Regions from separate parts of the Paenibacillus sp. SORGH_AS_0306 genome, predicted to be linked through region 4. Evidence: predicted binding sites of a transcription regulator. Region 4 holds the regulator's gene; each other region holds the start of a gene.
What was found. The regulator LexA, encoded in region 4, represses DNA repair genes until DNA is damaged. The targets are predictions, from matches to a motif close to CGAACATATGTTCG.

Region 1 (7,741 bases), 610 kb from region 4:
TCATCTTCTGGACGACGCAATACTTCTTTATCGAGAGCAGCCCGTATCCGTTGTCTCATCTCGGTAGCCGCTGCTTTGGTAAATGTAGCTACTAACATCCGATCTACATCCATTGGCTGAATAGGATCAGTCACTTGACGAATAATACGTTCAACCAGAACTGCTGTTTTACCAGAACCTGCCGCTGCTGCTACCAGCATATTGCCACCATCTAAAGAGATTGCTTTCCATTGATCATCTGTCCACGTACTATGTTCTGGCTTCGGGATCTCCTGTCTATCGGACAATACTTGATCATTGTCTGCCAATAGATCATCTAGATATTGATTGTTATCTTTATGATTATCGTTGTCGATCATGAAGGTGAGTCTCCTTTCTGGTAGTCATGGCGGTTTTGCAACAGTTCCCATGTTTCATTTTTGCCCGGTTTTTGCAGTAATTTATATTGGTTTTCTTTTAAAGATTCATCAAATTGACAGACTGATTTGTAATCACAGTAATCACATGCTTTTTCCTGTTCTATACGATAAGGAGTAATCTGTGTAGTTCCATCTGTGATTTGGGTGCCGATTTCCTGTGCGGTCTGACGTACATTACGCAGTAATTCTTGCCATTGATCCACTGTTGCAACCGCAGAACTGCTATAGAATCCTCCATCTGCTTTGACCGCTACAGGTAAAATAGCAGAATATCCTTTATCCAGTTCATTGTCCATTTTGCCAATTACATCACGATCAGCTAGCAATAATCCTTTCATTTTGAAACGCTTCAGCATTTCTTGCTCCGATTGTTGCATACTTAGTCCATTACCTGCTTGTAGCATAGGATTATGCACATGGAAATACAGTGCACCGGCAGGCTGTGCTGATTGACCTAATTGTTCTTCTGCATGCGTTAACAGCACATCTAGATACGTCAGCATCTGCAAAGCGAGTCCGTAATACACTTCATGCAATTTGAGATCGGTCTGGCTAGACTTGTAATCGATAATCCGTAGCAATAAAGTATTATCACCTTCCGCTACATCTACCCGATCAATTCGTCCTACAATTTCCATCGTACATCCATTTTCTAGTGTAAAACGAAGTGGTGGCCATTCTCCATTAGGTCCAAATGCAAGTTCTAAATAGAGCGGCTCAAAATCTCCACGACGTGCTTGCTCTCCTAACATCACAGAAGCACGACTTACAATCTCACGCAATTTACGTGAAATATAATTGTAGCGCTTAGAGCTAGAAAGAATCTGCCCTTGCAGACGTGGGATATGCTTATCGACGGCTTCATACGCAATCTCTACACATTCTTCACGAGTCAATTGCCCCCATGCGCGTCCTTGCTCTTTGAGCATCGTAGCAAGATCGGTTAATGAAGCATGAAATAATTGACCGATATCCGGTGCTTTCAGGCGATATTCTTGACGCTCTCGCAATCTCAAGCCACGCGAAGCAAAGTGAGCAAAAGGACAAGATACAAATTGTTCCATTCCAGATACACTGGTACGTAACGTCTGTCCGTATAAATGTCGACTGGTATCACTATCTAACAAATCACCTGTATTTCTATAAAATAAAGACTGTACTACCATACTGACCTGCGGTCTCCATGCTTCATGTGTAGTGTACCAATTCAATACATGCCACCATGTGTTTGCAATCGTTGTTCCGCGACTCCACTCTCGTAGCTGGGCTATCAAATGCGGTAACGTTGTTGTAGCAGTGCTTACATATTGCAAAGATGCTATATGGTCAGACTGAGCCGATAATGGAGAGACCACCGATTGATGTTGTAAAAAAGGAAATAACTTATGCACATTCGTAATCACTTCAGAAGGCAAAAGTCCTTTATCTTCATCATCTGTTAACGCATAACTAAGCCATAACTTAGAACTTGCCACTGTTAGCGCATGATAAATCAAAAATTGCTCATTTAACAACAATCGTTTACTACCCGGAGATAATTCTAATCCGCCTTCTAACATATTGGTTCGTTCCGGTTCACTTAGAATACCACTGTCTGGAAAAAGGGAAGGCACGATGCCTTCGTTCATACCTAATACAAATCCATATTTAATATCCATAGGACGGGTACGATCCATAGAACCGATTAACACCTGATCGATCGCTGGTGGTACAATCCCTAATCGAATCCCACTCAATCCTGTTTCCAGTAAGCCTGCAAAAGTTCCCAGATCGATCTGATCTTCTGCCATAATATCAACCATTTGATCCAGCAAATCAATAATTTCGCCATAGATCTGAATATGTTCACGAGCACGTAAAGGATTACCTTGTACCGTAGCATGTGTACTCATTTTTTCCAAATGCAATGCAATATTGCAATCTTCTAATAACTGATAAAGAGCGACACACATTTCTTTGGCGTGCTTCGCTTTTTTGATTCTTTTCTCAAAACGGTACAACGGATCGATTACAAGCTGACGGGCTTGTTGCATACGCTGTCCTTCTACTAATTCACGTTCACTGATCTCTTTGACATCATCACCAGCTTCTAGTGAAAGACTAGGGATACCTTTCCACGGGTGTCCATCTGTCCAGCGTGATCCATGAATCCCAGAAGCCAGTACTACATTTTCCAGACGGTCTATATCTTCTGTTGTCACACGTCCATCATCTGGAAGCAACAACCCTGTTTTGATACAACGGAACACATCTTCATATCGCCAGAAATATTGCACAATATCCAACGCTGAGCGTATAAACTCTGCTAATGGATGTTGCAATACACTACGCTTCTGATCTAGAAAATAAGGAATCTCATAATCTTGCAGTAACGGTGCAATAATATGTTCGTAATCAGACAACTGACGGACAAATACACCCATCTCTTGCCAGCGTGCACCTTCTTCACGAGCAAGCCGGATCATTTCCCGAATAGCACTTTCTACTTCTGAACGACGATCAGGTGCAGCATACGTATAAATATCCTGACGTTCACCAGCTTGCTTAATATAAGGTGCTTGTTGCCAGCGATGAGAAGAACGATACGCATTTTCTAAGTGAGCTAACTGCGGACTAGATTGAAACCGAACTGGAATATCCGTAGGATTCTCTGAAAGATTCTCAACATCTATCGTAAAAGACTCATCAATAGCGTTAGCATACTGCTTTAATTTGATATAGGTAGTAGCTGTCTGGTGAAAAAGCTCCAATTCATGAGGAGGTTCACCATCATAAGGACGATCTAATGTTAGAGCAATCGTCACTGAATTGGCTTTTTGCAATAATGCTGCAATCACACCATATTCTTGTGGGGTAAAGCTATGAAATCCATCGATCCAAATATCAATGTTGTGAAGTACCTGTGATTCTGGAATCGCTAAAGCAAGATCAGTTAGTGTATTTTCTCCATCGACATATAATCCTTGCAAATCCTGTTCAAAGTCTTGATAAATCCGTTGTAAATCATGCAATTTATCAATTAATAAAGGAGAACGAGCTGATGTTGATAATCGTTCACTATATTCAGTTAATTGCTCTAACGTAATTGTGTGACGCTTAAATTCATTATATAATTCGCTTAATTTGCCGATAAAACCAAATTGATCGCTAGATGTGCCGAACATCCGCAATTGCGATTGGTGTCGCTGAATGAGTCGATAAAGAAGCATTTTTTTACCTTCTTCACCAATCGGTGTTTTGGCACTTCCACCTACATCTTGTAGCACCCAATTCGCTAGACGGCGAAAACCATACGTTTGTACACGTACATTTCCTTTGGATTGATGAGAACGAACAAGTGCATATTGGGCTTGAAAAGAACCCTGTTCAGGAACCAGTAGCAAGATAGGCGATCCATCAGGTTGTTGTGTAATATTATCAATGATTCGCTTAGTGATGGTGGTCGTTTTGCCACTTCCAGAGCGACCTAATAAAAAATGCAATGGCATATGAGTTCACCCTTATTTATTATAGTATAGTCTTCACGATGCATAAAAATTGTTCTATTAGAGCGGTGCAATCGATGTTGACGTCGCAAAAACTCCTTTTTGTAGAACGCCGCACCTGGAAACTGCTAACCCGATAAGTAGCGAATATGTGTTCTATTTTATTATAAAAAAAGAATAGCCATCTGACAATGACTATTCGGCGTTGCTCTTGTTCGGATGTAGTTCTAACTCATAACGCTGACAGGCAATTTCAAACACATCATCATACGTAAACAGTATAAAATGACGCAGTTCCTTTAGCTCTTGCTTCTGCTGCGCTCGTTCCAAAAGTGGAGACTGACGATATTCCAACCAGTTCGACTTAATGTCCGATTGCCCTGGCGGTAGCTGATCACTATACAAATCGAGTTCTACCATATTAAAGTAGAACACCCCTTCAAAGCGAAGCGTGTACATGACAAAATCGTCTGACTCGCTTTTACTTGCTAGCGCACCATTAAACTCACCTGCTAACGTCACCCTTCTGCGACCCAGCCCATAGTAAAGCTTATCCACATAGATCGCATCACGTCCATACAGATAACCGAGTGGCGTGATCACCGCTTCAATTTCACTTTTTTGCTCTGACAATGCAATTCCTCTTTCATGATCGATTTTATATTTATACATGATTTTTGTGAATGTGGATGTTGTACTTAAAATAAATGATTAATTATATATTTCAAAGCATATACAGTCTACTGTTTATTGTACTACAGAGACCCTAGATCAACAGCTAACATGTAAGAGGTAGCTTTAACATTCCAGAATCACGAATAGATTATTCAAGTCATCTAGCAATTTTATAAACACTCTATTAAAATTACGATTTAAAACGTTTTACTACGTACTTCAAAGATAGCGAATTTCAAATAATGTCCTTCGTCCACGCCCAAAATTTGTGGATGGTCTTTACCTGCTGCACGCCATTCGATCAGACGCAATACTTTGCCAGCATCTTTGGCTGCATCTTGGATCGTTTCCAAAAACAGATCAGGACGCATATGATAAGAACAACTAGCTGTCACTAGATATCCACCTTCATTGACTAACTTCATGCCATGCAGATTAATATCCTTATAACCACGAACAGCACCTGCTACAGCACTTTTCGTTTTGGCAAAAGCAGGCGGATCTAAAATAACTACATCCCAAGAACGTCCACCCGCAGCAGTCATCGGTTTGGATGTATCTTGTTTGCTCTCTGCGCTACTACGTAATTGGCGCTCATCTAAGCCTTTGGCATTACGACGCAAATAATCAAAAGCATCATCCACTACAAATTCAACACGATCTTCAAATCCATTTAAACGTACATTTTCTTTTGCACTTTCGATCGCATGTGCAGAAATGTCAAGACAAGTTACTTTTTTAGCTCCATAATGACACGCATGTAGCGTAAAGCTTCCGGTATGTGAAAAGCACTCTAGCACATTTGCTCCATCCCAGTAAGGGAAATCTACAATTTTACCATTACGATTCACAGGCTTATGCGTTACATGTCCATCTATTTCTACTTCAGCCAATTCGATTCCGCTACGATCACCCCAGCCAAGCATCAAAGGAGCAATCGAAGCACGATTTTCACGCTGATCAAAGAAATATCCTGTTTTCTGACCTTCGACAATATCGACTTCGATCAATAGACCATTTTCGGTAACAGTCACATGACGAGGGCATTCTCCATACAACACACCTGTTACTTCTTCTAATCCTTCTAATTTACGTACAGACACATCGCTACGCTCATAAATACCAAGCGGCTGCATCACCTGTACCAATGCATCAATAATATGTTGACGACAAGCATCCATGCCTAACGTCAATAATTGTACAACCAATACTTCGCCAAACCGATCAACAATCAATCCCGGTAGAAAATCAGCTTCTCCATAGACCAAACGATACGCATTTTCAGTAGGCAAAAAACGATTACGATGTTTAAGACAGCGTGTAAATCGCTCTACAAAAAAAGCAGTATCCATTTCTTCTAAAGGTTGGTACGATACAACCCGTACAATGATCTGCGAAGCAGGATTATAATATCCTGTAGCTAAAAAGCGCTTTTGATGCGTCAGTACACTAACCAATTGCCCGGGAATAGGATCTCCTTCAACCGAAGCAATCTCATTTTGAAAAACCCATGGATGAGCTTGTTCTAATCTTTTTTTACGTTTGGGCTGCAATATCACGCTTGCCAATAGTGTTCCACTCCTTTTTTGTTTTCCTGCTAATCATTTATAATGGTTACCCTTTGTTAGCGTTCATTTCGCCAGTTTCATACATAATACATGCCAATGCTGTCATCGCCGCTGTCTCGGTACGCAAGATGCGTCTCCCTAGTCCTGTAACGATAGCGCCACTCGCCTCTGCCGCTTCTACTTCTTGTTCACTAAATCCACCTTCAGGCCCTACGACAATCATCACACGTATCGCTTTGGATGCAGTCGTATCTTTGGTCAGCAATAACGATTCAGCAAAAGGTTGAACAACATCTCGAAGCTGATGCCCATTTTCTTTTTCATAACAAAAACAGATCAAATCATAATCTGCAAACTGCTTCAATAATTGCTTCCAAGATACAGGTGAATCGACCTGCGGTACACGACTCCGATGACTTTGTTCTGCGGCTTCTTTAGCTATTTTGCTCCAACGTTGAATCCGTTTCACTTCTTTACGCTCATCATATTGGACAACAGTACGCTCAGATAAAAATGGCAGAAAAGAAGATGCACCGATTTCTGTACATTTCTGAATAACACTTTCCATTTTATCAGCTTTGGGCAGACTTTGAGCAACTGTCACAAATACGACCGGTTCTCCATGTTGCTCTAATCGTTCTACGATCGACGCAGTCACTACGCCTTCGGCAAGTTCTGTAATTTCAACCAATACATCTAGAGATTGACCGTTACAAGCAATCACTTGATCGCCTATACGGGATCGCATCACTCGACTAATATGACGCGCATCTTCACCAGTAATACGCACTTCTTGCTCGTCAAACTGGTCTGCGGGTACAAAATATCGCTGCATACTTCATCCACTTTCTATGTGCATTTGATAACGTGCTAACTCAAGTTAATATCATACAACTTTTAAAGGGACAGGGCTAGGTGTAATGTATCGTTCACCTGCTTCTGTCCCTTATATTAACGACTGTGTACTTGTGTAAATGTCTTGATTTATCCTCCGAAAATCACACCAGCGAATGTATAAAAGCTAGACGCTAAGTCTTGAGCAAATGTATACAGCGGTGAAATAGTAACTGCACGTAGTGGCGGTAAAAAGACAACCAGTAAAAAGATCAACATTGCCCATTGTTCTACACGTTGTAACTTAGCACTAGCACGTCTTGGTAACCAATCACTTAATATACGGTAACCATCCAAAGGAGGCAAAGGAATTAAGTTAAATACAAATAAGAAACAGTTCATCAAAGCCATATACTGTACAAACATAAAGATTGCTTCATCAATACGAGTATTAGCAAAAGAACCTACAATCCCAAAATAATTAAGCCCATAATAAATAATGACTGTAATTAAAGCTAGCAATAAATTACTAACCGGCCCTGCCGCCGATACAATAATCCCCATTAGACGTGGATTTTTGAAATTCTCACGAGTTACAGGTACAGGCTTCGCCCATCCAAAACCAGCAATCAATAACAAAATAATCCCTAACAGGTCAATATGCACCGCAGGATTCAAGCTAATCCGCCCTAACAAGCGAGCTGTCGGATCGCCAAACTTATTGGCAAAGTAAGCATGTGAAAATTCATGTACTGTAAAC
Region 2 (7,741 bases), 280 kb from region 4:
TATAGGAATAATCAGACCTGTTTGCTCTGCTATCGGGATAAAGTCAGCAGGCGAGACCATATATTTATGATCTTTTTTCCAACGTAGTAATGCTTCTACAGCTACCACTTGTTTTTGTTTGTTCCCATAAATCGGCTGATACAGCAGTTGTAATTCTTCTTTTTCGAGACAACTATTTAATGCTAACTCATAATTAAAGCGAACAACCTGTTCATACTGCGTTTTTTCACAGAATAAATGATGTTTGTTACGACCGTTTGTTTTGGCATGAAAAAGCGCAATATCTGCACGTCGTAACGCAATAGAAATATTGATATCTTCTGAGAAATAAGCAATACCTACACTCACATTGATTTTGATCTGACGATTGTTAAAGGTGAACGGTTCATTCATTAAAGAAATAATAATCTGAGCCATCTGTTCAGGATGTTCTTGTTGACGATTAGACACCAGTATAAACTCATCCCCGCTAAGACGAATACTGATATATTCCGAACTGAAATTACGTTTAAGTCGACCTGCCACTTCGACCAATAGAGCATCGCCGCTTTCCATGCCAAGTGTATCATTTACATATTTGAGATTATCTATATCAAACATAAATAAATACGCAGGGTGAGTAACAAACTCATACAAAAAACGTCGATTTAATAATTGAGTCAATTCATCATGGAAAGCATAATACTGCATTTTTTCTTTGTACTGATGGCGTTCTTCATAGCTTCGAGTAATACAGACTAGATGAGTGATCGTCTGATTCTCATTGAAAATAGGCGAGATAATGCTATCTCCACTTAACGTTCCTGTAGGTAACAAATGACCTTCATCAAAACGTACACTTTGCGCTTGTACCAGTACTTTAGAATATTTGTTATGCAAATACTGAGCCATTTCATACTGATTGCGTTCACTATAAAGATCGAAAAAGTTTTTTCCGATATCCTTTTTCGAGATTCCACTGAACAATTCTGCTTTTCGATTAACATAACAATATACAAATTGTCGATTTTGGACAGCCATAATATACACTAGATCTTCCATAGCATCAAAAGCTAACTTAAGAAGCGGATGAATCAGTGAATCTTCGCTATTCATTTAGGTCCACTCCTTTACCATACTGATCATAATCTTAAAATTATTTTTAATATATACTAGGTTTAATCGGTATGTATAGAGCAGATATGAAGAAAAGGTTAACTTCTTTTTTTAAATGAATTGTTCCAAATTTGATTGTGTTCTTCTGAATAAGGGTATATTACTATAGATATGTGTATTTTAATCTGTATAAAGGAGTGTTATACATGGCACAAAAACTACAAGGAACAGTAGCATTAGTTACAGGAGCAAGTAGCGGAATAGGGGAAGCAACAGCTAAATCTCTAGCTGCACAAGGAGCAACTGTAGTCGTGGTAGCACGTCGTAAAGATCGTCTGGATCAATTAGCTACAGAAATTAGCGAACAAGGCGGTTCTGCTTTTGTTATTGAAGCAGACATTACAGATCAAGCCCAAGCTCAAAAAGCGATTGAACAAACCATTAGCAAATATAATCGTCTTGATATTGTAGTCAATAATGCAGGTGTGATGTTATTGGGGCCAGCAGAGAATGCTCCTGCTGAAGAATGGGAACGCATGGTATCTATTAATGTGAATGGATTACTGCATATCTCTCATGCTGCTTTACCACACTTACTCAAAGCCGCAGAGCAATCTGATCGTCAGGTCGCTGACTTGATCAATATTAGTTCAGTTGCAGGTCGTCGGGCTGGTGCAGGTTCTGCTGTATACAATATGACCAAATTTGGAGTCGTTGCATTTAGTGAAGCGTTACGTCAAGAAGTAACAGGTCGCGGTGTGCGTGTAGGATTGATCGAGCCAGGTGTAGTACAGACCGAGTTGTCTTCTCATGTACGTTCTGAAGTAATGGAAGATATGGGCAAACTATTTGGTAATATTACACCACTAGAAGCACAAGATATTGCAGATGCTATTGAATATGTGGTGACTCGTCCCAAACATGTGGCTATTAATGAAGTGTTGATTCGTCCGACACAGCAAGAATTTTAAAAATCTGTTAATAACATATATAATGTACCATATTTGTATAAAAATAGGCACCCTATTTATAAGGTGCCTATTTTTGCTATGTTGTTGTGCATTTCTTTTACAAAAAGATAGATTATTGATCAGGAATAGCTTGCAGTAATCGAGGCAGACGGATTAATAAAAATATACTTCGTCCCAGACCGAATGCGATAAAGGCTAACCATAATCCATGATTACCATATATCGGTACAGCTACCCAGAGAACTACTAGAAACAATACAAACGAAATGATCATCGAGTTGCGAATAGGAGCTGTTACAGATAGCCCTGTAAATAAACCATAGAATACCAGACCTGCACCTGTAACTAAAGGAAATAATAATAACCAGAAGCTATATTCATTCGCAAGTGCAATCGTGGCCGCTGAATCTGTAAATAATCCTAATAACGGTTCATGGAATATCCAGTAGAGTAGCACAATGAGTAGAGCGGGTAGAAATGAGCTGTACCACGACCACCGAATGGTCTGCCGTAACAGCAGTGGATTACGAGAACCTCCAGCTTGTCCAGCGTAGATACTACTGGCATTGGCAAAGCCATCGAAAAAGTAAGCCATAATATAATGGACTTGCAATAAGATCGCATTAGCTGCCAGCATTTCAGGTCCAAACGAAGTACTATTCGCTGTAAATATATTGAACATAGCCAATAAGCAGATTGTACGGATAAATAGATCACTATTTACACTAATCATACGCCGCAATGCTTCGCGATTAAACACGCCTGCTTGAGAGATCGATCCCCATTTAAAATAAGGCGAGCGCCAGATCAATACAATTCCGAACACCAGACCCGCTATCTCTGCAATCAATGTAGCAGAAGCTACACCTGCGACTTGCCAGTGGAACACATGTACAAATACAATCGCCAGAATCATATTAAGCACATTAATACCGATCTGCAAAAACAAAGTCTGCCTTACATGTGCCATACCAATAAGCCAGCCTAGAATAACATAATTAAGCAATGTAACCGGAGCGCCCCAGATACGAATATGAAAATAAATAGAAGCTTGCTCACGAATATCAGCACCCGGTCTGATCCATGCCAGTACTCCTTGCAAAATAGGATACTGCAACACAATAAAAAGGACACCAATAAGGATCGCAATAATAGTAGGGCGTACCAGTTCAGAAAAGCCCCGTTCTAATTGTCCGGCTCCTTTGGCTTGGGCTGCAAATCCAGAAGTACTTACTCTCAGAAAGCCAAATAGCCAGTATAACGTATTAAAAATAAGGGTACCAATCGCAACGCCACCTATGTAAATACTACTTGATAAATGACCAACAACAGCGGTATCTACAGCACCAAGTAAAGGAGTAGTAACTGTAGAAATAATTAACGGAATACTCAAAGCAAGATAACTACGATAATGTAATGGAGTAGAAGATTGTAATGGTTTCATACTTTTGTTATACCATAAATTAATCGAAATAACTACGATTAAACTATAACTCTATGTAGTGATCTAATTTATAGATGAAATGATTGTATATCGTTAACAAATGTGATATTAATTAATGATAACATAAACAATTATTTTGAAAGCGTACTCATTTTAAAGTGAAATCATATCCAATAGAACCTATCTAAAGGAGAGAATACTTAATGTCTACTGTAAATAAAGTGCTGAATACGGTTACACCTAAAGAAGTTCGTATCGTAGATGAATTTTGGACAAAATACAATGATCTGGTGCGTCAGGTAGTGATTCCTTATCAATATGATGCGCTGCATGACCGTATTGCTGATGCTGAACCTAGTTATGCTATTCAGAATTTTGAAATTGCTGCCGGTCGCAAAGAAGGGCAATTTAACGGCTTTGTTTTTCAAGATACAGATGTAGCAAAATGGATTGAAGCGGTTGGCTATTCGTTAATGACTCATCCTGATGTAGAGTTAGAGCGCTTGACCGATCAAGTGATTGATCTTGTTGCAGAAGCACAGGGTGAAGATGGCTATCTGAATACATATTTTACAATCAAAGAACCGGATAAGCGCTGGACCAATCTAGCCGATTGTCATGAACTATATACCGCCGGGCATATGATTGAAGCAGGAGTTGCTTATTATCAAGCAACAGGTAAAAAGAAACTGCTGGATGTGGTCTGCCGTCTAGCAGATTATATTGATACTGTATTTGGAACAGGTGAAGGTCAATTACGCGGATATGATGGTCATCAAGAGATCGAACTTGCGCTTGTTAAATTGTACCGTCTTACAGGAGAACAACGGTATTTGCAATTGAGTCAATTTTTTATTGATGAGCGTGGACAACAACCTAACTTTCTAGAACAAGAATGGGAGCAACGGGATCGGATTAACTTTTTTGTAGGTAAAACAAATGACATCAATCTTCAATACAGTCAGGCACATGTGCCGGTACGAGAGCAAAAAGAAGCAGTAGGGCATGCTGTTCGAGCGGTCTATATGTACACAGCGATGGCTGATCTTGCTGGATTAACAGGAGATACCCGTCTTTATCAAGCATGTCAGACTTTATGGAACAACATGGTACACAAGCAAATGTATGTGACTGGAGGGATTGGTTCTACTCATCATGGTGAAGCATTCACGATCGATTATGATCTGCCTAATGATAGTGGATATTCGGAGACTTGCGCTGCGGTAGGAATTGTCTTTTTTGCGCATCGGATGTTGCAGATTGAAGCCAAAGGCGAGTATGCTGATGTGTTAGAGCGTGCGCTTTATAATACAGTGATAGGCGGAATGGCACAGGATGGTAAACATTATTTCTATGTGAATCCATTGGAAGTATGGCCGTCTGCTTGTCATCATAACCCAGGCAAGCATCATGTGAAGCCTGTTCGTCAGAAATGGTTTGGTTGCTCTTGCTGTCCTCCTAATATTGCACGTCTTGTAAGTTCATTAGGGCAATACATCTACAGCACCAATCAAGATACGATCTATACACATCTTTATATTGGTGGCGAAGCAGAGTTAACAGTTGGTGAGCAATCGGTTGTGATCCAGCAAGAAAGTGGATATCCATGGAATGGGGCAACACGCTTTTCATTCCAATTGGAACAACCACAATCTTTTACATTGGCTTTACGTTTACCAGGTTGGTGCAAAAAAGCTTCGCTAACGATCAACGGTGAGTCTATTGAATATCAATCACTTGTACAGGATGGATATATCTATATTCAGCGAGAATGGTCGGTAGATGATCGTGTAGAGTGGAATATGGAGATGCATGTGCAAGTGATTCATAGCCATCCTAGATTGCGCGCTGCTTCTGGCAAAATTGCTTTACAACATGGGCCACTGGTCTACTGTCTGGAGCAAGCAGATAATGGAGAATTAATCTCTGCACTATCCATTGATCCAGCGCAATCATTAACGACACGATTTGATGCTGAATTATTAGGTGGAGCTGTGGTGATCGAAGGTACAGCGACTCGTGAGCTGACCAGTGATTGGGATGACCATTTGTACCAAGACAGTCCTCCTACCATTCAGGAACAGCCTTTTACAGCGATTCCTTACTTTCTCTGGGCGAATCGTGGTGAAGGCGATATGGCTGTCTGGATTCGTAAAAACTAACCACATAACCCAAGAGGTACGATATATTAATGTCGTGCCTCTTTATTTTGCAGAAAATTAGATGAAAAAATGTCAAATTATCAAAAAAAGCGAACGTTTGTGCTTATTTTTTAGTGTAAACTATTGTATCGATATCAAGTTAAATGTAAAATAGAATAGAGAAGTGTAAAGGGGGGTTTATTTTGGCTAAAGCAAAGGTAGCAAAACGTCCAACACGGGATGAATTTGCACTAGAAGAAATTGGTAATCAACTTACTGAAGCCTATCAAGAGAAATCGGAAATTTTGCTGACAGTGTGGGGTGCAGAAGAACCTGTACGCGGTCAGATTGTAAATATGGATCCACGTACAGGTCGAGTACATGTACAATATGAAGAAGAAGTAAACAAAGTGAAATTTATGGATATCATGGGTGTGAACTATCCAAGAGATTAAATAAATACCTTTGACAAATCCTTCATAACCAGAATATACTAGCATAGTCGATAGTCGGCTATGCTAGTATTTTTTCAGGAGGATAATCATGCCATTTAATCAAGAGCAGAACCCGTTAGGTTTGTTATTATCTCGAACCTATTTATCCTATAAGAAAAAAGCATCTCATTTATTACTTGATTATGATATTACTCCAGAGCAATTTGGTGTACTTAATAATCTGGTCAGTCATGATGGTATCTCACAGAAAGCATTAGCAGAGTTAAATTCCAAAGACCAGACCAGTATCGGCAAAACATTGGATCGTCTGGAAAATAAAAAATTGCTAACACGCACGGTTGATCCTTCAGATCGCCGGGCAGTATTACTACATTTAACAACAAAAGGGCACGAATTAATTCAGCAGACCAAGCCGATTATGCAAGAAGTGGATGATGAGATTAACGCATTGTTCACGCCGGAACAAACCAAGCAATTTATTGCGATGATCAATCAGACGTTTGAACATTTATCCCGCTGATTTTGTCAGCTGGATATTTTTTAACCTAATACATGCACAACCATTTATATCCTATGCATGTATTTTAAAAAAGAGAAAAGATAGTTGGAGGAAAACAAATGACTGTATTCAAAACGTTTAAAGATTTTTTAGGGATTACACAGACCAAAGTAGGGATTGTGTTTTCTATTTTTGTACCTTTGGTATTTTTATTATTTTGGATGACTGGATATCATGGAGCCACCGAACGAGTAGATCAACTGGTTGTTGGAATTGTTAATGAAGATGGACAACAAGGCGAACGCATTGCTCAAGCGATCACTACAGGTGTTCCCTATCAGACCCAATCTTATGATTCATTAACTACAGCACAGCAACAAATGGACAATGGTGATCTAACGATGATCATTTCGATTCCGGCTCATTTTACAGAAAATGTCGCATCGAACGGAACGACTCAAATGAATTATTATATCAATCAAGGTAATTCCGATATTGCCAAATCGATCGTTCAAAGTTCTGCTACGCAAATTTCCTCTACGATTGGAGAACATGCTTTTGCAGATGTTCATCAAGAAATCGTCACCACTAATATTGTCAAAACACATGATATTTCAAATTTTGCAATTTCGATGTTGCCGATGATTTTAGGTTTCGTCACATATGTTGGTGTAATGACCATGAATATCCAATTAAATATTGCATCTATGATGTTAAAGCGTGATCATAGTAAGTGGCAGATCTTTTGGGGCAGACAGATATTACTGCTTGTGATCTCTGTAGTCGCTTCATTCGTGATTACTACAGTAGCATCGCTATTTGCAGATACGGTTGCTTCGTTCTGGCAAATGTGGAGTTTTCATCTGTTGGTCTATATTTCCTGTATTGCTGTTACACAGATGGCATTCGCTTTATTCGGCAATGTCGCTCCATTATTCAATGTGGCGCTGATCCCGCTTCAGTTGATGACAGCCGGAAATATTATCCCTGCTGCTATGTTATCTCCTTTATATCGAAATATAGGATATTTTTTACCGGCTCCGAATGCTATACAGGGCTATTTAAGGTTAATTTATAGTGGGGCTTCTGTTTCCTCATTTGTGATTCACTTACTATGGATTGCTATTGTTACTTTT
Region 3 (7,741 bases), 1.2 Mb from region 4:
AAACATTGCGGTAAAGCAAGTTACATTCACTCCGTTCCTGGCATTTGCAAAAAGCCTTTATGCATGATTTTGCAGGAATTATTATCTATTAACCTGTAAAATCATTCTCTATACCAGTTTATCCTTTTCGGGGACAAAAGAAAAGCGCTCTTCTCATTTGAAAAGAGCGTCCACTGTGTACATAAACTCAAACGGTATATAATGAATCAATCCAGTCGCTACAAGGAACGATCCTAATTTAACCAGTGATAATGACGTGAAGGATCTGTCTGATCTTGTGTACGTTTTGTCTGGAATCGCACAGAGGGAACAGAAGTGTCTCCTGGCAATACATTACTGGCAATGGTTACTTTTGTTCCTAACGGAATCATATCAAATAATTCCTCTACATCGGCTTGATCCATCCGCACGCATCCTAATGATTCATCTTGACCTACACTATCAGGATCATTGGTACCATGAATAGCATAATTCGTATCCGATAACTGCATACCCCGACTGCCAAATTCTCCATTAGCTTTGCCATTTGGATTCATCACTTTAATCGATACTTGAAAAGTACCCTCGGGCGTTTTACTTCCACCAAGCCCTACTTCATAATTACGTAAAATAATCGATCCGCTAACTATAGCTAAACGATGCTTTTGTTTATCGACAATCACTTCAAGTGGTTTTGTAAAATAAGGATGATTCCCGAGTGTAGATGAGAATGCTTCGTCTCCGATTGTATTGCCGCTATCGTCAGTACTTTGGCTGCCACTGCTCTGTAGCTTCTTTAAAGCGGTAAACGTCTGGTTCATCGTATCCGAATTACCTGCTAACCAATTGCCTGGAAAAGGCGCTTCCAACTGATTCATTTGCTCTGGAAGATTTCCTTTAGCAGTTATATAATTGATCATCGCTGTTCTCATTACAACCAACTGCTCTTGTTGCTGTACCCAAGCCGCCGATTCATTTGGATAATGATCCAATTCTCCGGGTTTACACTGGCATGCTTTGGGATCATACGATTGAAGATCGATCTGTCCGGGCTGATCGGTGGCTGCCATCGTATATAAGACAGGCATATTCGGTGTCCATAATAGCCAATCGTCTTGCTTTTCCATACCTAGTACTGCTGCAACTTGTGGGGCTGTTTTTAACATTTGTTGTCTCATATATTTAGAAACGGCAGACAATGAAGCATTGGTATTATTTAGCGAAGCTTCTGCTGTAAAGCTAAGTGGAGCCGAGTATCCTTTGAACGTATCTGCTGGTTTCTTTTTTGAAGTAGCTGATGCTACTTTGGTCGGTGGCTTGGTGATATGTTGAGAAGAACGATCTGCAAGCGTCTGATCTGTGGCATGAGGAGCTTCTACAGAACGCAACGTAATTAAAAACAGTAACAATATAGCAAACACACTGTATCGCCAACGACGAATTTTGCGATCTCTTTTTTCAGCCATTTCCATAAGCTTGGCTTCGTAATCTTTCAAAATATCCGCAGGCACTTTACTATGTTCAAAAGCTTCATATACATCTCCAGCTTTGTTGTAACAGTAATTAGCTTTACCCATTTGTCCATCGGATTCATATTCTTTGCCAAGCAAATACCAGCCCATTCTGTTGTTGGGGTGCATTTTGACATAACGCTTTAGATAGAGTAGATTTTTCATTTATTACCTCCAGCATGGACACTACGCTCCAATAGTCTATATTGTCTCTATAGTATGTACAGTTTAGGGATAGCTATTTTATATTTAAAATATAATGCAATACTATGTATATCGGCTAATCTGTGTATTTCTTCAAGTTACTTCAAAATGAGATTATAAAAGGCGTTGAGAGACACATTTCGTCTCTGCAACGCCTTTTATCGGACCATGTACTTCTATTCAGTACACTAGTAAAACTTATTCAGCTTGAGCGAAAGGCTCATCAGCAATTTTGATTGAATCTGTAGGACAACCGTCACAAGCATCTTGCAAATCATCAAACATATCGTCTGGAATTGCCATAATACCGCGGTTAGCATCACCTTCATAAATCACTTCAGCCAAACCTTCATCATCATAATCATAAATGTCTGGAGCTGTTGCTCCACAAGCACCACAAGCGATACATGTATCTTTGTCAACCCAACTATATTTCCCCATCTTTATATATGCCTCCTATCGTTACTTACCAGTTGTCTTTTTTTAAGAACTGACACCAGTGTACATATACTCACAATATAATATAAAAGATATATTATTTCAAATGAATAACCAACAATTACCAGTACACAAATTGTAACACACCTGTACTACGAATCCAATTATTGATTAAAATTTAAACAATATAGATCAATATTGAATCATTACTTACTGATTATTCTTCCATGCCTGGCAAAATCATACCATCTTTTTGCAATGAAGTGCCTCTAATTTTGTGATTACGAATCAGGACTGAAGGATCATTGCCTAACATACCTGCTGTTAGTATCGCACTTTCACCAAATTTATCGCGTAACTTATCCATTACTTCATTTAACTGCTCTTTGACCGGCTGACGATTATAATCAAACAAGTCCATTTGCAAAGCAGCTTCTTCTTTGGGCTGTAAATTCTGAAGAGCCACTCCTAATAATCGAACAGGCGCACGATCTCCCCAATGACGATCATATAGTGCACAAGCTTCACGATACACTTCATCCGCCGTTTCTGTAGGAACAGCTAGTGACTTGGAGCGAGTGATTGTTTTCATATCAGGTGTGCGAATCGTAATCTGAATCGTCTGAGCGATTAATTTCTGACGACGCAATCGGCGACATACTTGATCGCTTAGATTAAGCATCACTCTTCTGATATCGTCACGATCTTGAATATCAGCAGGCAATGTTGTAGTATGCCCTATCGACTTACTGACTTCCCGATCAATCTCTACAGGCGAATGATCTATCCCATTTGCCGCTTGCTTGAGCCAGCTTCCCATTACACCAAATCTAGCTGTTAATCTGGCTTCATCTGCTGCTGCAAGTTGCCCTATCGTGCGAATGCCCATATCTACTAATTTGGCAGATGTTTTCCCGCCGATGCCAAACAATTGTCCACATGGCTTATCCCATAATAACTTGGGCATATCCCGTATACGCAATATCGAAATACCTTTAGGTTTTTTCATATCTGAAGCCATTTTTGCTAGTAATTTATTAGGCGCAATTCCTATCGAACAAGGTAAATGTAACTCTTCCCAGATCCGTTGTTGCAACTGTTCCGCAATCTGAGGTGGCGTGCCAAATTGACTTGAACCTGTGATATCCAAGTAGCATTCATCAATTGACGTTGCTTGCAACATCGGTGTGTAACTATACGCAATATTCATGAATGCCATTGAGTATTGTTTGTATAAATAAAAGTCAGGCGAAATTAAGATCAGATTCGGACATTTCTGCAATGCTTCTCTAACCAGCATGCCTGTTTTTACGCCACGCTTTCTCGCTTCGTAAGAAGAGGTAACCACAATTCCTTTGCGCAGTTCAACACTACCTGCGACAGCTGTGGGCTTGCCTTGATATTTTTCCGGTTCTTCTGCTGTATGAACAGAACAATAAAAAGCATTCATATCTACATGCAAAATGACTCTTCCTTTGGCAGGGTAGTAATTGGCATGGTGCCTCAAGCTGATCATCCTCCTTGCCTGTGCAGTCTTTACCCTATGGATTATGCTCTATCAGCCGAATCGCCTACAATAGATATCGTATGATTCTATTATATCGTATCTGTTTCATTTAGCCTATGATATGACGCAAAAATAAGTACAAATGTTCGGAGTTATTGAAATAGACATTGGGATATGGAGAGTCATGTGGATCATTTCAAATCTTTATTCCACTTGGAGATCATGCTAATTCGTGGTGAACGCAATATTACAATTGGCGGAATTGGTTCGATGAGATATTAGATGCTGAAGTTGTATTACAAAAAGCCGCAATGGCGTCTAACGGATCAAAATCGTTATTTGAATATGTAGCTCCTTTTGCGATAAGTCGGGAAAAGGACTTACTATTCTGGGATACACGTCCATCAAATTGTACAGAAGAATACCCGATCTATACTGTTAATACAGATCACTGGAATCATCAGGCGACCTGTCGTTATGTTGCTCACTACGATAGACTTGATCTTCTTGGATACAGAGTACACCAAATGAAAAAACTTTTTTAAATCGGTCATACAGAGTACTAATAACCTGACAGATCGCCAAGCGATTGTCTTTTATTGGAATGACCAAAATATCGCCTGCTTTATATTTTGCTTTTTCAAACATCGTCTAGCTCTTTTTTGCGTTTCTGAATACGTCCACTTATTGGTTCACCTATACCGATAATGACTTCATGATGAGTCTCGCACAATAACCATTGTAGCTTTTTGGAGACGATATAATATTCAGTCATTCCTGTTTGTTCAATTATCCATTGAATCGCATCTACATAAGCTTCATACACCCAATATTGTTTACCACTGTAAAAGCGTTCAGGAGCGAGAAACCAGACTTGTTCGGTGCGATCAATCAGTTTAGCAATCTCTCGGTACCCTTCTGCCCCTACCTGATAACTTACATACGGTTCTTGCAAATGATTGTATCCTCGCATTAATGCAGATTCGCTTCCTGCATGTGAAGACGTGATAAATCTTTGTGTGATTGTTGAAAGTATAGATGACCACTGCATTTTACCTACTTCGTGAAAGCGAGGAGCTGGAATACGATAGTGTTGTACGAGGTGTTCTATTTCATCCCTTGTACTAGCATAATGTTGACCAGACATATATACTGACCTCCTTATCCAATACGAATCAAATCTTCAAACTGATTGTTAGCGATTGCCTGTTCAGTTCGTAACAAAGCAAATTCAATATTTTGCTGTGTTCGTCCTATTTTCAAATGATATACGCCTGACTCAACCGTTATATATTGTCCACTGTCCCCATCTTCTGGTTCTAGCTCGCCCCCTGTCACATTTTCTGCTGCTCCTGCATACAATTGACCCGAAGGAAAATTGATCCATAATTGAACTACGGGTTGCTCGATCTCATCTACCTGTTGCATAGTATATAATCCATCTGCGCCTACATTGAGAAAAGCAATATTCCCTAGATTCACTTCTAACAATTCATCTTCAGGAATAGACCACCAATCTGATGTGTCTTCCAATCGATGCTTCAGTGCTTGCAGATCATAAATACAAAGTGTTGCTGTATCTGTCATCACTTGAATTTGGTTAGGCATTGGATCGTTCCTCCTTAATTATACTCATTTCATCATGTGCACATCTGATCCTGATTACAATCTCATCTCTTCCAGTATTCTTATGATTATTTACAATTCAATCCACTGTTCTTCTGTAGAAATACTCGTTTGGATGATATCAATCATTCGCCGTACAGGTGCATCATGTCGATGAAATAAACAATAAATATACACTTCACCTTCGGCTATAGATTCGATTGCTAGATCAGCCTGCTCCACTTGAATCTGTGCCACATCTGGCCAATCTGTATTAGAAGGATCTTTGATAACTAATCCAGCTTCTACCTGCTCAATCACCATATCACCTAGATCTAACGTAACCAAAGCTTGGCTCAACTGCTCGATTAACTGCCTGGCTTGCTGTTCTTTACTTATGCCCTCTTCTTCTATACATTGAATACCGTATTCCCAACCCACGATGACTCACCTCATAAATTTCCGAAAATAATAATCTCATCTGCCCATTCTAATTGAATCTCTAACCAGGTAACCAGCGAGCGGATAAATGCTTTGAGCTCACGATCTTTGGTCTGATAAGCTTTCATTTCTGCTAATATATTAGTCCAGAGCGCTTTGGCTATCGGATTAAAACCAGATGTATCAAAGTAACCATACCGATCATTGGTCACTGGATCAACAATAGGATAATGCTTTTTCAAATAAGGAATCAAATAATCAAAATCACCGGCATAAATAAAAACAGAATCGGCTTGAATCTGATCCCACTTCTCACCATAACGTGCAGGCAATAATTCATATCCTAGTAGTCCGTCAGCTTTACTATACTTATACGTAATCGTTCTCATTTGTTCATCCTCATTTCCTATTGAATGACATCTGTTCACAATTTAGGTTTGATTCGAAGATAGAAATGGATACATATACGACTTCATGATTTCGTTGGCTTGTTCTTGAGACGGTGGCTGTACATAAGGTTGTTCTTGTTCCAACCGTTTTACTTTTTGTTCAACAAATGCTTCATTCACCAGTGACGTTTTATTGTAAAAAGAAGCTTCAAGCTCAGCCATATCGCTTGCTTTCATCATTTTATAAAGTAGACTATTGAGCGAATCGCTACCAGCATACAATAATGAATCTGTTTCCTCACAAGAAAATTTCAAGTACAACATCGCTTTTTGAAAAGCAATAATCTCGGCTTGATTCACCTCTATCGCTCGTAAGCGTCCATCTCGATGATCATTTTGCTCTCTAAGAAATTCATTCATTTTGTACTCCTCCACTCTTATTGCCTTCTTGCCATCAATTACTTGCTATCCAGTTGAATAATCCATTCCAGAGTACGATGCTTACCTTGACCCAATACATTCTTACTTTGCTCTAAATAGCATAAAAGCTGTTTTTTCATTTCAATAGGAAGTTCTGCTCGAAATTGAGAATTTGCTTTGGTGATCCAACTGTCTAGTAAATGATTCACTGTATGCTCTACTATTCTATGCTCGGTTTGGACTAATATTCGCAATAAACTATCTAAACTTTGCCAGGAGTCAAAAGCAAACAGAATACGAAGAGCATTGCGCGAAATATGGGACAATGGACAATTTAGCACCAGTTGGATCAATCGTTCTCGATCTAACATATACGTGTATTGGATAAGCGTCTGTTTCGCTATTTTGGATACGCCGGGTTGCGGATCTACTAAAGCTTGAGAGAAAACATCTATATAAGCGGTAGGCTTTAATTTACCCAAAGCTGTCAACACAGCTTTACGTACTTTAATCTGTGTATGATCTTTGTATTCAGCTATAACTTCAGCATCTTCTGCTGTCCCCGTCTCTCCTAATCCAACGATTGCGACAGCCAGAGAGGACTCATTTCCATTCCATATCTGATCCAAATAATATTCGACATAGGGTATTGGTTTGATTTTGGGCAAATGACGACGTGCTGTCTCGCGAATCGTCAGATTATGACTCATCAGACCATCAATTAACGCAGTCTCGGCTTGCATTGGAAAATGATAACTTAGTATATCCAACGCCAGACGACGCAACGCCGGGAAATGATCGGCTAACATCATATACACGATATCCAGCCATTGATTCGATATCTTCTCAGACGACTTTTCTACTTCGATCGCTTGATCAATTTGACGAGCAGCCCATAGACGAATCGCTAAAGCATGATCTTGTAAAGCAGAAGTGAATAAAGCATATCGATCTGCCGCTTCTGTTTTCAACATCATGTTGTAGCAAAACTGACGAATATAGACATCTGTCGAATGCATATAATGTTCCAAAGCAGACCGAGCTTCAGGTTGCGCAATAAGCTGTTGAATCTGTGTATTCAACAATTCATGATGCTCTTTGCCACGCCCTACTAATCGCTGTACTAACCAGATCGACTGAATAAAGTATTCAGTATTACGAATATGTATTTTTTGTTTCAATGCACGATAAGCTTTGAATCGAATAGGAGATACCCAATCATTTAATCGAATCAGCAACCATGGAAT
Region 4 (7,741 bases):
TTTGGGACAAATCGTACTCTTTTTTGCAGGAGATCATATCAGCTTTTTGATTGTCGGATGGATTATTGCTTGTATTGGATCAGGTATTGCTTGCTCTATGCCTTTTGCAATGTTATCGGACACTGTCGATTATGGCGAATGGAAGTCAGGTCTACGTGGAAGTGGTATTTTAACAGCAATCGGTAGTGCTTTTTGTATCAAAGCAGGTTCAGGATTAGGTGGATTTATTCCTACACAATTTATGTCATCTTTCGGTTATGTGCCTAATGTTGCGCAAAGTACACAATCATTATCAGGTATTCAATTTGTGTTTATCTGGTTACCTGCTATCGTATTTGCACTAGGAATTATTCCGATGTTATTTTATCGACGTTTTGAAAAAAATGAAGGCTATATTCGTAGACAGTTGTTAATTAAAGAACACCATGCTGAACCGCAAGTGAAATAAATATTCGGTTTATAGACGATCATAGAGTATCTACCATAGGAGGAGAGACATACGATGTCATTACATTTACAATCACTTACAATTACAGATCAATTCTGGTCTCATTATCGGGAGCTTGTCCGTACAGAAATGATTCCTTATCAATGGAATGTATTGAATGATAATGCTGATATTACGATCGAAAAAGAAAGAAATGATAACAGTATTCCGTCTGAAAAAAGTCATGCTATCGAAAACTTCAAGATTGCTGCTGGATTGAAGCAAGGTAATCACTATGGTTGGGTATTTCAGGACAGTGATGTATACAAATGGCTGGAAGCGGTGGCTTACTCATTATCTATTCATGCGGATACTGAATTACAAGAATTGGCTGACGGAGTGATTGATCTTATTGCTCTAGCGCAAGAAGAAGATGGTTATCTCAATACGTACTTCTCTATTGAAGAACCAGAGCGCAGATTCAAGAAGTTGGCTGAAAGTCACGAATTGTATTGTGCAGGTCATTTTATCGAAGCAGCAGTTGCTTATTATGAATCGACTCGTAATGAAAAAGCGCTCCAGATTGCTTGCCGATTAGCGGATTGTATAGATGCTTCTTTTGGCAAAGGAGAACATCAGATTCAAGGATACGACGGTCATGAAGAAATAGAGCTGGCGTTGACCAAATTATATTCACTGACAAAAGAACAACGTTATCTGAATCTGAGTCGCTATTTTCTGTATGAGCGAGGAACCGATACTACCTTTTTCGCCAGACAACAGACAGAAGACGCAGGAACCAAGCCAGTTATAGCAGGCATGAGTCATCGTCCACTAGAGTATTATCAAGCCCATCAACCGATTTTGGAACAACAGACCGCAGAAGGGCATGCTGTTAGACTTGTCTATATGTGTGCAGCTATGGCAGATGTTGCTTTATTAGCAGGCGATACCGCGATGTTAGAAGCTTGCCGACGCCTTTGGAAAAATATGATTACCAAACGTATGTATATTACTGGCGGTATAGGATCAACAGTAGACGGAGAAGCATTTACACTGGATTACGATTTGCCTAATGATACGATGTACTGTGAGACATGTGCTTCGATCGGATTGATTTTCTTTGCTTTTAATATGCTCAAAAATGAAGCACGTTCTGAATATGCCGATGTGTTAGAGCGAGCATTATATAATACAGCTATTGGCGGTATGGCACTGGATGGCAAACATTTTTTCTATGTGAATCCGTTAGAAGTACGTCCAGAGAACAGCCGTAAAGATCCAGGAAAAAGTCATGTGAAATTTACACGCCCCGAATGGTTCGGTTGTGCTTGCTGTCCACCGAATCTAGCAAGATTATTAACTTCACTTCATAAATATATGTATACGGTTCAATCAGAGCAAAAAGCGATATATACCAATCTATTTATTACAAGCACAGCAACATTAGAGATAGATCATCGCAAAGTACAGCTTGAACAAACAACGAATCTACCGTGGGAAGGTCATGTTTCGATTGTGACACAGACAGACCAACCAACTGCTTTTACATTGGCGCTCCGATTGCCTTACTGGGCAGATGATTATTCATTGATAGTCAATGGGGAGCATATAGAAGCGGAAAACATTAACGGATTTCTACACATTGATCGTGTATGGCAGTCTAATGACAAGATCGAGTTTATTTTACCGATGGAGATCAAACAATATACAGCACATCCGCTAGTCAGAGCAGATATTGGCAAAGTAGCTATAGGACGTGGCCCGTTTATTTATTGCGCTGAAGAAGTAGATAATGGAGAGCATTTGCATTTAATTCAGTTAAATAAAGATCAGACCTATCAATATACATTTGATCCACAGTTGCTAGGAGGGATAGGTACGATCCATGTAGAGGCACGTAAAAGAATCATTACTTCGCAGTGGGAAGATGTATTATATGCTTCTCAAGCAGCTACCACGTATGCTACTACAACATTACGACTTATTCCTTATTATTGCTGGGCTAACCGACAATCCGGTGAAATGCGTGTATGGCATAACCAAGCATAATCAACACTGACAAGGAGAGTGCCTGATGAAATCAAAAATGAGAATAGATCCTGAGAAATTTGCCTATACTGTCATTTCAAGTTATTCATCAGATAAAGATAATGCCGAAGCAGTGGCTAAAGACCATCTAGGTGTATTTTTAAATGCTTATTTTCTAGCTGAAAAGTTCAATACACTTGAAGCCCAATTGGCTGAAAAAGCAGAAAGTAAAGATTTCAAAGCATTACTTGCCAAACTAATGGATACAAAGCTATTTGGATAAATGTAGCTTACTATTAAAAAATATAAGATATTTAGTAATTATTTGGCATTAAAAGGTATCAATTTCCTATTATTAGGTTATGATGAAGAAATCATATAATGAATAAGAGGAGTGACGTTAGAAATCAAATAAAAAATTAAGAGTATATCAACAAAAAGTACCGTATTCAGCTTGTATAAAAGGCATCCAATAAGTAGTAGAGGGTTAGGTAAAGACGTTGCAATTTGGGTACTCAATATGTTCAGTCATTACAGTTAAAGGAGGTAGCAATTATGAGTTGGATTGAATCTGCGGTAATACGTGCACAGGAAGAGAAAGCAGAGAACGCAAAAGCTTTTTCATATTCTTTAAAAATTCATGAGCATTTTTTAGAATATTGTGAAAATTTATGGATGAAATTTTCTACCATTTTAGAAGAGATCAAAAAACATTTTAAAGAAGATTGCAGTATTCAGAAAGATGAAAATCAACTGATTATTACAATTGCTCTCGTTGTCATTACTATAACTGTAGTTAAAAAAAATGTAAGTGAACATTATTATGGAGAGGCTGATCTCAAATACAAATGCTCTCATGATTCTGGAAAACCTAAACTTGCGGTAGAATTATTGTACTTGAATCCAACAGAGCATCCTGTATGGATGTACAAAGTTTTACAAGGCAAAGAAGAGATTGAAGTTGCTTTTAGTGAAGTAGAAGCCGAACATGTAATTAAAACTGCATTGTGGAGATATGTACAATAATTACATTGTGCTGAATCTAAATAAATTAAATTATTCTCATATAAATAAGAAAAAGACCGCTACTAGAAAGTAGCGGTCTTTTTCTATCTTCTATGAACTGCAACGTACAGTAGTGATTTAGTGCAAGTTACGGAACAATCCTACAACTTTACCCAAAATCGTAACATGTGTCAGACGAAGTGGCTGATACATTGGATTTTCAGGTTGTAGACGAATATGATCTTTTTCTTTGTAGAACGTTTTGACAGTTGCTTCATCGTCTTCTGTCATGGCTACAACAATATCGCCATTATCAGCGGTCTGTTGTTGACGTACAATTACGTAGTCACCATTATAGATTCCTGCTTCAATCATACTGTCTCCAACTACAGAAAGCATAAATACTTGTCCTTCACCTGTAAAATTCTGTGGTAGAGGGAAGTAGTCTTCAATATGTTCTGTAGCTGTAATCGGAACACCGGCGGTTACTTTTCCAATAATAGGAACACGAGATACCGTTTGAGCGAAAAGAATATTACTTTCAGACTCTTCTTGACCCAACAACTCGATGGCACGAGGTTTGGTCGGGTCGCGTCGAATCAGTCCTTTTTTCTCCAAACGATCCAGATGACCATGTACAGTAGAACTAGAAGCAAGACCTACAGCTTCACCAATTTCACGTACAGATGGCGGGTAACCTTTAAGTTTGACTTCATTTCGGATAAATTCCAAAATGGCCTGTTGGCGACTTGAAACTTTTGACATACCTTATCAACCCCAATGCTAGTAACGTTTGGCAAAATTATAACATAGAACTACCGTTCGTACAAACATAAGTTCTAAAATTTGTATATTTATTTTGTTATTCATTACTTTTTGTAGTCTATTCATCGTATAAGAGGCATAATCTATAGTCTAAAAGGTGCAATAAAAAACACGAACGAAGGTTCGTAAAAAACTATTGAGTAAAACATATGTTCGTGTTATAGTGAATTTAAGAAAACAAGAACAAATGTTTGGAGCGTGATGACAATGTTAAAATATACTACATATCGTAGCATCCACAATCAATCTGAAGATGGTGAACAACAGATTGATACATCTGGATCAGATATACATCATACATCAACAAGTTATTCGGAGAAACAATCCCAGCAAGCAGCTATTCATGCCACACGAGCGGACAAAGATGTAGTGGTGGATGAGTGGACATATTTGCCGAATGTGCAAAAGATACGTAAGCCAGCTCAACCTAAAGGCAAAAAAACATTACGTCAAAAAACGCTACATCTTATTCAAAGCACAGCTCAAAAAGTGAAGTGGAAGTCTGGCGGACGTTTAATGGTATGTTTTGTGTTTGCAGGTGTATTATTATACGGCGGAGTGATTCATAACTTTGTAGTAGCAGACAAAGTAGAAGGCCCTGCACAAAAAGTTGTTGTTCATTCAGGGGATAGTCTTTGGAGTATCGCTAGTGAATACAAATCAGCCCAGACAGATACACGTGACTATATCGCTGAGATTCGTAGTGAGAATCAATTGACTACAAGTGAGATTCAAGCAGGCGATGTTCTGGTAATTCCTTACGATTGATTTACATGTTCTCTAAATATATTTATTGTATAAATGATATCACTAGATAAGCACATATATTCATTAAGTGGGATGAAAGTTTGTTAAGATATGTTGATCTTGACAAGCTTTTTTTTACATGTCAAAGTTAGTGATGGTCACAAGATGATTACTTACATGGAGGTTAGTTATGGATATCGATACACTCATTGCACGTATTAATGAATTAGCTCGTAAGAAAAAAAGTTCAGGTCTTACAGCCGAAGAAACTGTAGAGCGTGACGAGTTACGTGCTATTTATTTAAATAATATTCGCAGTAATTTCCGTCAACAACTAGATACGATTGAAATTGTAGATGATGTAGAACAATCGAATAACATCAAAAAATAGTCATCACTAGAATCATATAATAGCTTTAATAAATGCAAAGAAGTGAACTAACTGAAGGGTGCTCTAGCTGTTATTACAGAGAGCATCCTATTTTGCTATGGAAATTTAGGGCTTGTTCTGGCATGATAAGATAGAACGAAGTCTTCTGCTTTTGTTGTAAGGCTTACATTATCTATTAGGGGGAAACAAAGTATGTCCCGTTCCTGGGAAAGGCAAGTTCGACGCAATTCAAAGCAAGTTAATGCTGCACGTAGAAAGCAAGGTCAATCTTCTATCGGTGGCAAAACCAGTATTTCCGAATATACAGCGTATAAAGGAAGAAACATTGTTTTTCCAGCTGCTCTAATTATATTGGGAATTATTTATGCAGTGATGGGTATTATGTATCCAACAGCTGATGGTTTTAGCGTAATCTTTATCGTTACCGTAGCTTTGTACATTTTACTTGGCGTAATGCTTTATTTCCGCAAACCGTACTTGAAAATTGGCAGAGATTCATTGATCACTACCAAATTTAATCGTGATCGTCTGATCTCTTCTTCTCAAGTAAAAAGTATTCGCCTTCAAAAAGGATATGTAGTGATTGAACATAGCTCTAAAGGTGGAAGCTGGGTATTCTCACGCACATTAAACCGTTATGATACAGATGCAATGAGCGAGCATTTACGCACATTTGCTGCACAACACAAAATTTCGATTCAAGAAAAAGCTTAAGCTTTTTGGAGATCGATCGTTATATATGCTATCTAATCTAAATATCTATTATCATAATTAAAGTCATGATGATCGTTGAGGAGGTACAGGCAGTGAGTATTGAAGCGGTTTTGTTTGATCTAGATGATACGTTATTATGGGATGAACGCAGTATAGAAGAAGCTTTTGCAGAGACATGTCTTGTGGCTGAGCAAGCGACAGGTGTTGATCCTATAGCTTTGGAAGAAGCAGTACGCCGAGAAGCGAGAGCACTGTATGAATCCTATGAGACTTTTCCTTTTACACAATGGATTGGAATTAATCCGTTTGAAGGTTTGTGGGCTCAATTTTCCGCAGGCGAACAACCTGAATTCCGTCAATTGCAAAAGATTGCACCGACATATCGCAAAGAATCGTGGCGTAAAGGTCTAAGTGCAATGGGGATCGAAGATGAAGCTTTAGCACTCCAACTGTCTGATCGATTCGTACAAGAACGACGTAATCGTCCGCATATCTATGAAGAGACATTTCAGATTTTGGATGAATTACAAGGTAAGGTCAAGCTATTGTTGCTTACCAATGGTTGTCCGGCGTTACAACAAGAGAAGTTAGACGGTGTACCCAAGTTAGCTCCTTATTTTGATCAGATCGTTGTATCCGGTGCATTTGGTAAAGGTAAGCCTAATGCAGAGATTTTTGCACATGCACTTGAATTATTGGATGTGAAGCCAGAGCAAGCGTTGATGATCGGAGACAAACTGACTACAGATATCAAAGGTGCATTAGCAGCAGGAATCAAGTCGGTATGGGTGAACCGTAATGGTAAAGTCAACGATAGTGAGATTAAGCCAGACTACGAAATTACACGTTTAACCGATATTCATCAGATTACGGCTCAGTTGGTATCATAAACTATATTTTCACCAAATGAGTTCTTAGCCATATAGCTAAAAACATAACAAAAAATCCCTTGCCCGAGTAGATCGGTAAGGGATTTTGTTATTTCTATCATTAAGCTTTTTGGAAAGAGTTGTCTTCGAAAGGAACAGCGATCCAACCGTCTGTTTCTACAAACAAACGAACAGCTACAATTTTACGATTTTCAACCAGTGTAAAGAAGTGAGGTGTATTCTCAGGTACAGAGATAACATCACCTGGTTCTAATTCAACATCAAAGTATCCATGCTCAGGGCTTTTGATAATAAAAATACCATTACCTGATACAATCGCACGAATCTCATCTTCGGTATGGGTATGAATTTCTTCAAATTTAGCTAATTTAGCTTCCAGATCAGGTGTAGATTCAGATAAAGTGATCACGTCCCATGTACGGTAACCACGACGTGCTGAAAGGTCTTTGATTTCTGCTTCGTACGTATCTAAAACCGCTTGTTTTTGCTCATCTGTCAGTGTGAAGTTATCTTGCAATTCAGGAGCCAATTTGGAAGCATCCCATTTTTCATATACAACCTCATGTTTGTTCAAAAACTCCAGAACCTTGTCATCTCCAGCAATTCGTTCATTGGTATTTCTAATTCTGATTTCAGCCATCGGATTACCCTTCTTTCAATGTTTTTATGTTGTATTATAAAAGAAAAAGCGTTTTTTGTCGATACTTTCAT

Region 1: a site for LexA is predicted at 4,049-4,062, ahead of addB (helicase-exonuclease AddAB subunit AddB). Genes of this name have one in related genera too.
Region 2: a site for LexA is predicted at 5,763-5,776, ahead of QE450_RS08750 (YolD-like family protein). Genes of this name have one in related genera too.
Region 3: a site for LexA is predicted at 3,775-3,788, ahead of QE450_RS04935 (DNA polymerase IV). Genes of this name have one in related genera too.

The regions. Positions count from the first base shown of each region.
Region 1 is NZ_JAUTBP010000001.1:2,929,771-2,937,511, forward strand. Features, by position in the region: gene addA (helicase-exonuclease AddAB subunit AddA) at 1-359, opposite strand, end outside; gene addB (helicase-exonuclease AddAB subunit AddB) at 356-3,907, opposite strand; gene QE450_RS12720 (hypothetical protein) at 4,100-4,576, opposite strand; gene QE450_RS12725 (class I SAM-dependent rRNA methyltransferase) at 4,777-6,147, opposite strand; gene QE450_RS12730 (16S rRNA (uracil(1498)-N(3))-methyltransferase) at 6,194-6,982, opposite strand; gene QE450_RS12735 (site-2 protease family protein) at 7,132-7,741, opposite strand, start outside.
Region 2 is NZ_JAUTBP010000001.1:2,036,395-2,044,135, reverse strand. Features, by position in the region: gene QE450_RS08770 (GGDEF domain-containing phosphodiesterase) at 1-1,095, opposite strand, end outside; gene QE450_RS08765 (SDR family NAD(P)-dependent oxidoreductase) at 1,302-2,066, shown strand; gene QE450_RS08760 (MATE family efflux transporter) at 2,179-3,510, opposite strand; gene QE450_RS08755 (glycoside hydrolase family 127 protein) at 3,714-5,672, shown strand; gene QE450_RS08750 (YolD-like family protein) at 5,855-6,106, shown strand; gene QE450_RS08745 (MarR family winged helix-turn-helix transcriptional regulator) at 6,195-6,626, shown strand; gene QE450_RS08740 (YhgE/Pip domain-containing protein) at 6,725-7,741, shown strand, end outside.
Region 3 is NZ_JAUTBP010000001.1:1,105,555-1,113,295, reverse strand. Features, by position in the region: gene QE450_RS04950 (quinone-dependent dihydroorotate dehydrogenase) at 1-19, opposite strand, end outside; gene QE450_RS04945 (L,D-transpeptidase) at 234-1,655, opposite strand; gene QE450_RS04940 (ferredoxin) at 1,893-2,135, opposite strand; gene QE450_RS04935 (DNA polymerase IV) at 2,350-3,639, opposite strand; gene QE450_RS04930 (Imm26 family immunity protein) at 4,078-4,287, opposite strand; gene QE450_RS04925 (DUF6756 family protein) at 4,280-4,786, opposite strand; gene QE450_RS04920 (DUF6386 family protein) at 4,801-5,247, opposite strand; gene QE450_RS04915 (hypothetical protein) at 5,338-5,685, opposite strand; gene QE450_RS04910 (hypothetical protein) at 5,697-6,074, opposite strand; gene QE450_RS04905 (hypothetical protein) at 6,117-6,494, opposite strand; gene QE450_RS04900 (HEAT repeat domain-containing protein) at 6,533-7,741, opposite strand, start outside.
Region 4 is NZ_JAUTBP010000001.1:2,319,033-2,326,773, reverse strand. Features, by position in the region: gene QE450_RS10020 (glycoside-pentoside-hexuronide (GPH):cation symporter) at 1-448, shown strand, start outside; gene QE450_RS10015 (glycoside hydrolase family 127 protein) at 503-2,479, shown strand; gene QE450_RS10010 (hypothetical protein) at 2,505-2,741, shown strand; gene QE450_RS10005 (hypothetical protein) at 3,014-3,484, shown strand; gene lexA (transcriptional repressor LexA) at 3,602-4,228, opposite strand; gene yneA (cell division suppressor protein YneA) at 4,496-5,056, shown strand; gene QE450_RS09990 (DUF896 domain-containing protein) at 5,226-5,426, shown strand; gene QE450_RS09985 (methyltransferase) at 5,619-6,140, shown strand; gene QE450_RS09980 (HAD family hydrolase) at 6,233-7,030, shown strand; gene QE450_RS09975 (cupin domain-containing protein) at 7,131-7,670, opposite strand.